3 regions of the Pseudomonas sp. D4-21 genome follow, and region 2 is predicted to be linked to each of the others. Evidence: predicted binding sites of a transcription regulator. Region 2 holds the regulator's gene; each other region holds the start of a gene.

Region 1 (4,113 bases), 490 kb from region 2:
TGCACCGAGCCAGTGGCGGCAGTGAGTGGTCAGGCGTCGAGAAAATGTCGTTTGTGCGTTCATGCCGGTTCAATAGCAAGCCCCGTGCCGTTTAGTGATGAATGCGCGTCGGACACATTAGCGTTAGGTAGGAGTCAGGGCATGGCGGGAGTGATGGATTCGGTAAACCAGCGCACACAGCTGGTGGGTCAGAATCGCCTGGAGCTGTTGTTGTTCCGTCTCGACGGCCGACAATTGTATGGGATCAACGTGTTCAAGGTTCGCGAGGTGCTGCAATGCCCCAAGCTGACCCTGATGCCGAAATCCAGTCCCGTCGTGTGCGGTGTGGCGAATATCCGGGGAGCGACCATCCCGATTCTCGACCTGGCGATGGCGACCGGTTCCGGCCGACTGCTGGACCAGAGCAATCCGTTTGTGATCATCACCGAGTACAACACCAAGACCCAAGGGTTCCTGGTGCGATCGGTGGAGCGCATCGTCAACATGAACTGGGAAGAGATCCATCCACCACCCAAGGGGACCGGCCGCGACCACTACCTCACGGCGGTGACCCGGGTCGATAACCAGTTGGTGGAAATCATCGACGTGGAGAAAATCCTCGCCGAAGTGGCGCCGACCCCGGAAACGATTTCCGTTGGCGTGATAGATGCCGAGACCCAGCACAAGGCGGTTTCCCTGCGGGTGCTGACCGTCGACGATTCCTCGGTGGCCCGTAAGCAGGTCACACGTTGCCTGCAAACGGTCGGCGTCGAAGTGATTGCGCTGAACGATGGGCGGCAAGCGCTGGATTACCTGCGCAACCTGGTCGACGAAGGCAAGAAGCCGGAAGAGGAGTTCCTGATGATGATCTCCGACATCGAGATGCCGGAGATGGACGGCTACACGCTGACATCGGAAATCCGCAGCGACCCGCGCATGCAAAAGCTGCACATCATCTTGCATACTTCGTTGTCTGGGGTGTTCAACCAGGCAATGGTCAAGAAGGTCGGCGCCGATGACTTCCTGGCCAAGTTCCGGCCCGATGACCTCGCTTCCCGAGTCGTCGAGCGAATCAAGTCAGCAGGCTAAAGGTCGGGCGCGTTGTGCGCCCGGCAAGTCAATACAGTGAAAAGAGGCGGTATTTTGTCTACGGGTAATTTGGATTTCGAACAGTTCCGGGTCTTCCTGGAAAAAGCCTGTGGCATCTTGCTTGGTGAAAACAAGCAGTACCTGGTGTCGAGCCGTCTCAATAAGTTGATGGAACAACAGGGCATCAAGTCATTGGGCGAGTTGGTTCAGCGTATCCAGACCCAGCCGCGCAGTGGCTTGCGCGAGATGGTCGTGGACGCCATGACCACCAACGAAACCCTGTGGTTTCGTGACACCTATCCCTTTGAGGTATTGAAGAACAAGGTATTGCCGGCGGCCATCAAGGCCAGCCCGGGCCAGCGCCTGCGGATCTGGTCGGCGGCCTGTTCGTCGGGGCAGGAACCTTATTCCTTGTCGATGTCCATTGATGAGTTCGAGCGCACCAACATTGGCCAGTTGAAAGGCGGCGTGCAGATCGTCGCCACCGACCTGTCCGGGACCATGCTCAACAACTGCAAGACCGGCGAGTACGACAGCCTGGCCATCGGCCGCGGCCTGTCGCCCGATCGCCTGCAACGTTATTTCGACGCCAAGGGACCGGGCAAATGGGTGGTCAAGGCGCCCATCAAGAGCCGCGTGGAGTTTCGCTCGTTCAACTTGCTGGACAGTTACGCCAGCCTGGGCAAGTTCGACATCGTGTTCTGCCGCAACGTGTTGATCTACTTTTCCGCTGAGGTGAAGAAGGACATCCTGACGCGCATCCACAGCACCCTGAAACCGGGTGGTTATCTGTTCCTGGGTGCATCCGAGGCGTTGAACGGCTTGCCGGACCATTACCAGATGGTCCAGTGCAGCCCGGGGATCATTTACCAGGCGAAGTGATTGGCTTGGATGGTAGAACGGGAGTCCCTAGGGGCTCCCGTTTTTTTTTGCGTGCTCATATTCAATCACCACTGTCCCCTGTGGGAGCGAGCTTGCTCGCGATAGCGGTATTGCAGACGACATCAACGTTGACTGACAGACCGCCATCGCGAGCAAGCTCGCTCCCACATTTTGATTTCCTTTGCCTGGATGAAAGCGGCAGAAAAGCGGCATCCGGCGGAAACCGATTGCCGCTTTTCTGGCATTGCCGCTTTGCCGTTGCCCGCAAAGCCCCGGTTTACGGGCTTTCGGAAAGTGGCACGGCGCTTGCTAAAGCCTTCGTACGTACATTCTGGTCACCCAAAGGTTTCCGACATGAGCATCAGCTTCGATAAAGCGCTCGGTATCCACGAACAGGCCCTGAGCTTCCGCGCCCAGCGTGCCGAAGTCCTGGCCAACAACATCGCCAACGCCGACACGCCGAACTACAAGGCCCGTGACCTGGACTTTTCCAAGGTACTCGCCGAGCAGAACGAGAAGACCAAGAACGGCCACTTCGCCTTGAACATGACCAACAGCCGTCATATCGAAGCCGAAGGCGTAGGCAGCGGCGACGAATCGTTGATGTATCGCACGCCGATGCAGCCCTCGGTCGACCAGAACACCGTGGACGCTCAACTGGAACAGTCCAACTACGCGGAAAACTCCGTGAACTTCCAGGCCAGCTTCACCCTGCTCAACAGTAAATTCAAAGGGCTGGTATCGGCCCTGCGTGGAGAGTAAGTCATGTCGATCGCGAGCGTTTTCAACATCGCCGGCAGTGCCATGAGTGCCCAGACCACTCGCCTGAACACCGTCGCCAGTAACATCGCCAACGCCGAGACCGTTTCGTCAAGCATCGACCAGACCTACCGCGCCCGTCACCCGGTGTTCGCCACCATGTTCCAGGGTGGCCAATCCGGCGGCAGCGATTCGCTGTTCCAGGACCAGGACGCGGCGGGGCAGGGCGTACAGGTGCTCGGCGTCGTTGAAGACCAGAGCAACCTCGAAGCACGTTACGAGCCAAACCATCCGGCCGCGGACGCCAAGGGTTATGTCTATTACCCGAACGTCAACGTCGTCGAAGAAATGGCCGACATGATTTCCGCCAGTCGTTCGTTCCAGACCAACGTCGAAATGATGAACACCGCCAAAACCATGATGCAGAAGGTCCTGACCCTCGGTCAGTGATAAGGGGCGATTCATATGAGCGTCACCAATACAACAGGCGGTTTGAGCCTCAACGAGATTCTGGCCAACTCCTCGGTCAAGACCAATACCAAGGCCGATGGCCTGGGTGCGGCGACCAATGCGGCGAGTGGCAACCAGGAATTGGGCAAGGATGCGTTCCTGCAACTGCTCGTGACCCAGCTGAAAAACCAGAACCCGCTGGAACCCCAGGACAACGGTGAGTTCGTGGCCCAACTGGCGCAATTCAGCAGCCTGGAAGGCATCACCACGCTCAACGAAACCGTGAGCGGCATTGCCGGCAACTACAACTCGTCACAAGCGTTGCAGGCTTCGTCCCTGGTCGGCCGCTCGGTGATCGCTCCGGGTGACAAGGCCGTGGTCGACACCTCCAAGAGCCTCAACGGCACCGTGGTGGTTCCGGCGGCGGTGTCCTCCCTCACCGTCAAGATCATGGACAAGGATGGCAAGACCGTCCGCACCATCGACCTGGGCAGCCAGAAGTCGGGCAACTCTGCCTTCATCTGGGACGGCAAGAACGACGCGGGCACGACGGTAGAGTCGGGCACGTACACCTTCGCGGCCTCGACCACCATCGATGGCAAGGCCACGTCGCTGATCACCAACCTGCCGGCCACGGTCAGCAGCGTGACGATCAGCCAGACGGGCGGTGAGCTGATGCTCAACCTGGCCGGGCTGGGCAGCATCGCCCTGTCCAAAGTACAAACTATTGGTATGTAGAGCCGACTAACCGGCAAAAGGAGTCAACATGTCTTTCAACATCGGCCTTAGCGGTCTCTATGCAGCCAACAAACAGCTGGACGTGACCGGCAACAACATCGCCAACGTGGCGACCACCGGTTTCAAATCGTCCCGCGCGGAATTCGAAGACGTCTACTCGGCCACCAAGCTGGGTTCGGGCAGCAAGACCGTCGGCAACGGCGTGCGCCTGGCCAA
Region 2 (4,113 bases):
AAACAGCGGACATCGAACACCAGGTCGGCATCTACCGGCATTCCGCGTTTGAAACCGAACGATTCGACGAGAAAGGCCGTACCCGGTTCTGGCTGGTTCAGCAGGCGCAACTTGAGGGTGTCGCGCAGTTGATACAGGTTCAGGTTCGTGGTGTTGAGCTTGAGGTCCGCCAGGTCCGCGATGGGCCCGAGCAGTTGGCTTTCGTCATGGATCGCTTCGGCCAGGGAGCGGCTCGCATTGCTCAGTGGATGGCGCCGGCGAGTTTCGGAGAAACGCTTGAGCAAGGTTTCTTCGTCGGCATCCAGGTAGAGCACATCGCATTGGATATGGCGGCTGCGCACTTCCTCGAGCAGTTCGGGGAAGCGCGACAAGTGGCTGGGCAGGTTACGGGCATCGACCGACACGGCGACCAGCGGTTGCGCCAGTTCGGTGTGGATCAGGGCGCGCTCGGCCAACTCCGGAAGCAGGCCTGCCGGCAAGTTGTCGATGCAGTAGTAGCCGCTGTCCTCGAGCACATTGAGGGCGGTACTTTTACCGGAGCCGGAGCGGCCACTGACGATGATCATGCGCATGTTTAATGACCGTTCTGCTCGTCCAGGACAACCTGATACAAAGCGTCGTTACTCGTTGCGCTGCGCAGTCTTTCGCGCACTTCCTTGCGGTCCAGCATGCTGGCGATCTGGCGCAGCAGCTCAAGGTGCGCATCGGTCGCCGCTTCCGGAACCAGCAATACGAACAGCAGGTCGACCGGGGCGCCGTCGATGGCGTCGAAATCTATGGGTGCTTCAAGGTGCAGTAGCGCGCTGATGGGCGACGTACAGCCTTTGAGGCGGCAATGTGGAATGGCGATGCCGTTGCCAAAACCGGTGGAGCCTAGTTTTTCACGGGCGATAAGGGCCTCGAAGACGTCCTGCATTTCCAGATCCGGCACTTCGCGGTGGATCAGGTTGGCAATTTGTTCGAGGGCTTTCTTCTTACTGCCACCCGGCGCGTTCACCTGGGAACGGCCGGGGGTCAGGATGGTTTCTAGTCGGATCATGGATTGGGGGGGTTAACGACCGGTTGCGCCCTGGAGGAGGCTCTGGGTCTTTTCCTTATGCTTTTTGAGTTGGCGATCCAGCTTGTCGGTCAGCAGGTCAATCGCGGCATACATGTCATCATGCTCCGCATTGGCAACCACTTCTCCGCCGGGAATATGCAGTGTGGCTTCGATCTTCTGCTTCAGCTTTTCGACGTTCAGAATGACTTGCACGTTGGTGATCTTGTCGAAATGCCTCTCCAATCGGTCGAGTTTTTCGCCGATGTAGGTGCGCAGGGGTTCGGTCACTTCCAGTTGGTGTCCACTGATGTTGACTTGCATACAGCTTCTCCTTCGTTGCCAGTGCATAAAGCGGCAGGCTGGGTGCCTGCCACTGGAACGCTGTGGCGTGGCCTGTTACATCAACCGCTTGCGTTCGCTCGAAGGTGCGATCCCCAGGGATTCGCGGTATTTGGCGACGGTACGGCGGGCCACCTGAATGCCTTGTGCCTCCAGTAAACCAGCGATCTTGCTGTCACTCAACGGCTTTTTCTGATTTTCCGCCGCGACCAGTTTTTTGATGATCGCGCGGATGGCCGTGGACGAGCATTCGCCGCCTTCGGAGGTGCTGACGTGGCTGGAGAAAAAGTATTTCAATTCATAGATGCCCCGAGGGGTATGCATGAATTTCTGGGTGGTCACCCGTGAAATCGTCGATTCGTGCATGCCCACCGCCTCGGCAATGTCATGCAGGACCAACGGCTTCATCGCTTCGTCGCCATATTCCAGGAAGCCGCGCTGATGCTCGACGATCTGGGTGGCGACTTTCATCAGGGTTTCGTTGCGGCTCTGCAGGCTCTTGATGAACCAGCGCGCTTCCTGCAACTGGTTGCGCATGAAGGTGTTGTCGGCGCTGGTATCGGCGCGTTTGACGAAACCTGCGTACTGGGCGTTGACGCGCAGCTTGGGCATCGACTCCTGGTTGAGCTCCACCAGCCAGCGATCGTTGTGCTTGCGCACGATTACGTCGGGGACGACGTATTCGGGCTCGGTGGATTCGATCTGTGAGCCAGGACGCGGGTTGAGGCTTTGCACCAGCTCGATGACCTGGCGCAGTTCATCTTCCTTGAGCTTCATGCGACGCATCAGTTGGCTGTAGTCGCGTCCGCCCAAAAGGTCGATGTAATCGGTCACCAGGCGCTTGGCTTCGGCCAGCCACGGGGTTTTGGCGGGCAATTGGCGCAGCTGCAGCAACAGGCATTCGCCCAGGTTGCGAGCACCGATGCCGGCGGGTTCGAACTGCTGGATGCGATGCAAGACGGCTTCGATCTCGTCCAGCTCGATGTCGAGCTCGGGGTCGAAGGCTTCGAGGATTTCTTCCAGCGTCTCGTCCAGGTAACCCTGGTTGTTGATGCAATCGATCAGGGTCACGGCGATCAGGCGATCGGTATCGGACATCGGCGCCAGGTTCAATTGCCAGAGCAGATGACTCTGCAAGCTCTCGCCGGCGGACGTGCGGGTAGTGAAATCCCATTCGTCGTCATCGCCGCTCGGCAGGCTGCTGGCGCTGGTCTGATAGACGTCTTCCCAAGCCGTGTCCACGGGCAGGTCGTTGGGAATGCGCTCGTTCCATTCGCCATCCTCAAGGTTGTCCACCGTGGGGGCGGCTTCCTGTTGGTAGGTTGGTTCCTGGATTTCCGGGGTGGTTTTCTGCTCGACATTGTCGGCCAGTGGATCGGTGTTGTCGAAGTCGTCGCCCTCTTCCTGGCGTTCGAGCATCGGATTGGATTCCAGGGCCTCTTGGATTTCCTGTTGCAGGTCCAGGGTCGACAATTGGAGCAGGCGGATGGCCTGTTGCAGCTGCGGTGTCATCGTCAGCTGCTGGCCCATTCTCAAGACTAGCGATGGTTTCATGGCAGGGGCTTAACACCTTATTTGCCGGCGCACATGCGCCATCCACTACAGGGCGCCGGAGCGCCAAACTTAAGCAAATTATATGCCTGAAACTGAAGTGTTTGCCTAGGGGGCGTCTTCAATTAATTGAGAGTGCCCCACGGGTCGTCATCGGACATTCGGCGCCACCCAGGCCTTCGCCTGAGGCTTCGTGGCTTAAAGGCGGAACTCGTGGCCCAGATACACTTCCTTGACCAGCTCGTTGGCCAGGATGGTGGCCGAGTCGCCCTCGGCGATCAACTGGCCGTCGTTGACGATATAGGCGGTCTCGCAGATGTCCAGTGTCTCGCGCACGTTGTGGTCGGTGATCAGCACGCCGATCCCCTTGGCCTTGAGATGATGGATGATCTGCTTGATGTCGCCCACCGAAATCGGGTCTACGCCGGCGAAGGGTTCGTCGAGCAGAATGAATTTCGGCGCGGTAGCCAGGGCGCGGGCAATTTCCACGCGACGACGTTCGCCGCCGGACAGGCTCATGCCCAGGTTGTCGCGAATGTGGCTGATATGGAATTCCTGCAGCAGGCTCTCCAATTCCTGACGGCGGCCGGCCTTGTCGAGCTCCTTGCGGGTCTCGAGGATGGCCATGATGTTGTCGGCCACCGACAGTTTGCGGAAGATCGACGCTTCTTGCGGCAGATAACCGATACCGGCCTTCGCCCGGCCGTGCATCGGCTGGTGGCTGACATCCAGGTCGTCGATCAGTACGCGGCCCTGGTCGGCCTGAACCAGCCCGACGATCATGTAGAAACAGGTTGTCTTGCCCGCGCCGTTGGGGCCGAGCAAGCCAACGATCTGGCCGCTGTCGATGGACAGGCTGACATCGCGCACAACCTGGCGGCTCTTGTAGCTCTTGGCCAGGTGCTGGGCTTTCAGAGTTGCCATTACTGCGCCTTCTGCTCGTCGGTTTTCTTTTTCGGCTGGATCACCATGTCGATCCGCGGACGCTGTTCGGTCACCTTGCTGCCAGTGGCACGGCCGGCGCTGGCCAGCTTCTTGACCGTGTCGTAGACGATCTTCTCGCCTTGGGTCACGTTGTTGTCCTTGTCGACGACCTTGGCGCGGTCGATCAATACAACGCGGTCCTGGGCGGCGTGATACTGGATGGTGACCCCGTAACCCTGCACAGGCTTGGTGTCGCCTGC
Region 3 (4,113 bases), 2.7 Mb from region 2:
ACAGGTGAGGAAGAGTTCGAAACGGTCGGACATGGGATTTCCAGAGCCTTTGGCTAAGTGGGCCGGGCAACGCATTGCCGGGCCGGGTTCAATCAGGTGCTTTTCTCAAGAGCACCCGCGTGGCACGAGCGTGTGCCGTTCCGTACTCGCCGCTCAGGTTCAAAGAGCTTAGATGCGTGTACAGATAAAAAAATTCTGTGCAACAAATTGTGAAAAGTCACCCCTTTCGTCGAATAGTACCCGAGTGCAACAGGGGGACATTCTCATCCGACCATGGCGACCGCCTTTCGGCGCAGGGCTGATCATACAGGGGTCTTGCTCAAAAGCGGGTGTTGAACATCATGTTACTTATCGCACTAGCATCTTTAATGTTACGTGCTTATGACAAAACGATCATTCCATCCGTGTGACGCTTTGGTTAGAACTCACCACAGGTTGACGTCGCAACGGCGTCAACACCTCGGCTCGTCACGCCGGCAACGAGCCGCCAACGGCAGAATGATTCTGCCCCGGCCTCAATAGAGGTCGACGCTAAGCAACAGTCAACAAGTGAGGGCAACACCCTATGAGAAGACTTAAGCGTGATCCGTTGGAAAGAGCATTTTTACGCGGTTACCAATATGGCGTTGGTGGTAAATCCCGTGAGCTTTGCCCCTTTACTCTACCGTCGGTACGTCAAGCCTGGATCAATGGCTGGCGGGAAGGACGCGGCGACAACTGGGACGGTATGACCGGCACTGCGGGTATCCATAGACTCAACGAACTTCACGCCGTCGGCTGACACAGGGCTTATTACTCAAGAACTCGACAACTTGACATCCAAACCGATTTAACCACGCACGTCCCATCCGGACGGCGGGCCACGGCCCAAGGGGCTCCTTCTGGAGCCCTTTTTAATGGCCGGGATTCGCGGATTTGAGCTGAAAACACTGGTGTGGCGAGGGGAGTTATCCCCTCGCCACAAATGGACCTCACCAACCTGAGGAATCACCCCAACGCCGCAATCGCATCCACCGCCTCTCGAATCAGCGCCGGCCCCTTGTAGATGAAACCCGAATAAACCTGCACCAGGCTTGCCCCAGCGGTGATTTTCTCGGCGGCATGCCGGCCTTCGGTGATCCCGCCCGCCGCAATGATCGGCAAGCGTCCCGCCAGTTCACCCGCCAGGATTTTCACGGTATGGGTGCTCTTGTCACGCACCGGCGCACCAGACAAACCGCCCGCCTCGTCACCGTGTTCCAGCCCTTCGACGCCTTCGCGTCCCAGGGTGGTATTGGTGGCAATCACCGCGTCCATGCCGGTCTCGATCAGGGCCTGGGCCACTTGGACGGTTTCCTCGTCGCTCATGTCCGGGGCGATCTTGATGGCCAACGGAACATGCCGGCCATGGATAACCGCCAGCTCCGCGCGGCGCCGGGCCAGGTCGGCGAGCAATTGCTTGAGGGAGTCACCAAATTGCAGGCTACGCAGCCCTGGGGTGTTCGGGGAGCTGACATTTACGGTGACATAGCTGGCATGGGCGTAGACCTTGTCCAGGCAGATCAGATAGTCGTCGACGGCGCGCTCCACCGGGGTGTCGAAATTCTTGCCGATGTTGATGCCCAGCACGCCCTTGTACTTGGCCGCCGCGACACGGGCCAGCAGGTGATCGACGCCCAGGTTGTTGAAGCCCATGCGATTGATGATCGCCTCGGCCTGAGGCAGACGGAACAATCGTGGCTTCGGGTTGCCCGGCTGTGGCCGCGGCGTCACGGTGCCGATCTCGACGAAGCCGAAACCCAGTTGCGCAAAGCCGTCGATGGCGGCGCCATTCTTGTCCAGGCCCGCCGCCAACCCGACCGGGTTGGGAAATTCCAGGCCCATGACCGTCACCGGCAGTTTCGCCGCAGCCTTGCACAGCAGACCGTTAAGGCCCAAGCGCCCGCCCGCGCCGATCAGGTCCAGGGACAGGTCGTGGGAGGTTTCCGGGGAGAGTTTGAACAGCAGTTCACGGGCCAGGGTGTACATGGGCGGCTTTGACTCGGGCGACGAAATGAGGCCGCGATTATAGCCGCGCAACGGCGTCGCAAGCGAGGCGCTCGCACAAAACCGCAGCGCTGGCATATGCCTTGCACCTTTTTGGTCATCAGCGCCCCATGCCAACGACGGAATGAGTGCCGCACTGTTTCAAAGGACAACGGCGTCGGCGTCCGGCCTTCCTTGGCCCGGACACGGCGCTTTTTGATGTGGAAGGTGATATCGATGAATGAAGTTCCAGCCACGCCCCTGGCCTGGGTCAATGGCAGCGATGCCCCGGAAAAAAGCGCGATCAATCTTGGCTTCATGGCCCTGAGCGACTGCGCCCCGGTGGTGGTGGCCGCCACCCAAGGCTTCGCCCAACCCTACGGCCTGACCTTGAACCTCAAGCGCCAGGCGTCCTGGGCTAACCTGCGGGACAAGCTGGTCAGTGGCGAAATCGACGCAGCCCACAGCCTGTACGGCCTGATCTATGCCGTGCACCTGGGCATCGGCGGCGTCGCGCCCACCGACATGGCCGTGCTGATGGGGCTGAACCAGAACGGCCAGAGCATCAACCTGTCCCACGGCCTCCAGGCCCAAGGCGTGACCAGTCCTGAGGCACTGGAACAGCACGTGCACCAAACTCGCCCGAAACTGACGTTCGCCCAGACGTTCCCCACCGGCACCCACGCCATGTGGCTCTACTACTGGCTCGCAGCCCAGGGCATTCATCCTTTATCAGATGTCGACAGCGTCGTGGTGCCGCCGCCGCAAATGGTCGCGCACCTGCAAGCTGGTCGTATCGACGGCTTTTGCGTGGGCGAACCCTGGTGCGCCAGCGCGGTGAAGCAGAACCTTGGTTTTACCCTGGCGACCACCCAGACGATCTGGCCCGATCACCCGGAGAAAGTCCTCGGCTGCACCCGCGCTTTCGTCGAGCAATACCCCAATACCGCCCGGGCATTGGTCATGGCGATCCTTGAAGCCAGCCGTTTCATCGAGCAAAGCGTCGAGAACCGTCGCAGTACCGCGCAATTGCTCAGCGCGCCCGAATACCTCGATGCGCCGCTGGATTGCATCGAGCCGCGCCTGCTGGGCATCTACGCCGACGGCCTGGGCAACAGCTGGCAGGATCCCCATGCCATGCGCTTCCACGGAGGCGGCGAGGTGAACCTGCCATACTTGTCCGATGGCATGTGGTTCATGACACAGTTCCGCCGCTGGGGCCTGCTGCGCGAAGACCCGGACTACCTGGCCGTCGCGCGCCAGGTCCAGCAACTCGAGCTGTACCGTGAAGCCGCTGCGACACTGGGCATGACGCCCCCAGGCCAGGACATGCGCAGCAGCCAACTGATCGACGGCACCACCTGGGACGGCACGGACCCGGCCGGGTACGCCCGCAGCTTCAAACTGCACGCCTTGAGCGATGCGGCTCCCCTTCTCGCCAGCCGCTGACAGGAGCCACGATTATGCTGCGTATCCTGCTGATCAACGACACCGCGAAAAAAGTCGGCCGCCTTAGAGCGGCCTTGATTGAGGCCGGCTTTGAAGTGATCGACGAATCCGGCCTGACCATCGACCTGCCAGCGCGCGTCGAAACGGTGCGTCCGGACGTGATCCTGATCGATACCGAGTCACCCGGACGCGATGTGATGGAGCAAGTAGTGCTTGTCAGTCGCGACCAGCCGCGACCGATCGTCATGTTTACCGACGAGCACGATCCGGATGTGATGCGTCAGGCCATCAAGTCGGGTGTGAGTGCCTACATCGTCGAAGGCATCCACGCCGCGCGCCTGCAACCGATCCTTGATGTCGCCATGGCGCGCTTCGAAAGCGACCAGGCCCTGCGCGCCCAACTGCTGGCCCGCGACCAGCAACTGGCTGAACGCAAGCGCATCGAACTGGCCAAGGGCATGCTGATGAAGATGAAAGAGTGCAACGAGGAACAGGCCTACACGCTGATGCGCCGCCAGGCCATGAGCCGCCAGCAGAAGCTGATCCAGGTGGCGGAGCAGATCATTGCGATGAATGAATTGCTTGGCTGAAAGCCTTGTAGTGCCTGGCCTGCCCCATTCGCGAGCAGGCTCGCTCCCACAGAATCGGTGAACGCCTCAA

The links. The regulator sigma-54, encoded in region 2, starts transcription at its own class of promoters, with help from an activator protein. The targets are predictions, from matches to a motif close to ANTGGCATNNANNTTGCTNT.
Region 1: the regulator sigma-54 is predicted to act here: its motif matches at 2,244-2,263, upstream of flgB (flagellar basal body rod protein FlgB).
Region 3: the regulator sigma-54 is predicted to act here: its motif matches at 2,096-2,115, upstream of J3Q04_RS16635 (CmpA/NrtA family ABC transporter substrate-binding protein).

The regions. Positions count from the first base shown of each region.
Region 1 covers NZ_CP071664.1:1,488,491-1,492,603, forward strand. Annotated here, with positions in the region: gene flgA (flagellar basal body P-ring formation chaperone FlgA) at 1-63, opposite strand, end outside; gene J3Q04_RS06635 (chemotaxis protein CheV) at 142-1,068, shown strand; gene cheR (protein-glutamate O-methyltransferase CheR) at 1,123-1,950, shown strand; gene flgB (flagellar basal body rod protein FlgB) at 2,305-2,712, shown strand; gene flgC (flagellar basal body rod protein FlgC) at 2,716-3,159, shown strand; gene flgD (flagellar hook assembly protein FlgD) at 3,175-3,897, shown strand; gene flgE (flagellar hook protein FlgE) at 3,926-4,113, shown strand, end outside.
Region 2 covers NZ_CP071664.1:996,213-1,000,325, forward strand. Annotated here, with positions in the region: gene rapZ (RNase adapter RapZ) at 1-572, opposite strand, end outside; gene ptsN (PTS IIA-like nitrogen regulatory protein PtsN) at 575-1,039, opposite strand; gene hpf (ribosome hibernation-promoting factor, HPF/YfiA family) at 1,052-1,360, opposite strand; gene J3Q04_RS04330 (RNA polymerase factor sigma-54) at 1,436-2,932, opposite strand; gene lptB (LPS export ABC transporter ATP-binding protein) at 3,128-3,853, opposite strand; gene lptA (lipopolysaccharide transport periplasmic protein LptA) at 3,853-4,113, opposite strand, start outside.
Region 3 covers NZ_CP071664.1:3,735,172-3,739,284, forward strand. Annotated here, with positions in the region: gene rlmKL (bifunctional 23S rRNA (guanine(2069)-N(7))-methyltransferase RlmK/23S rRNA (guanine(2445)-N(2))-methyltransferase RlmL) at 1-33, opposite strand, end outside; gene rmf (ribosome modulation factor) at 566-781, shown strand; gene J3Q04_RS16630 (quinone-dependent dihydroorotate dehydrogenase) at 988-2,007, opposite strand; gene J3Q04_RS16635 (CmpA/NrtA family ABC transporter substrate-binding protein) at 2,242-3,453, shown strand; gene J3Q04_RS16640 (ANTAR domain-containing response regulator) at 3,468-4,043, shown strand.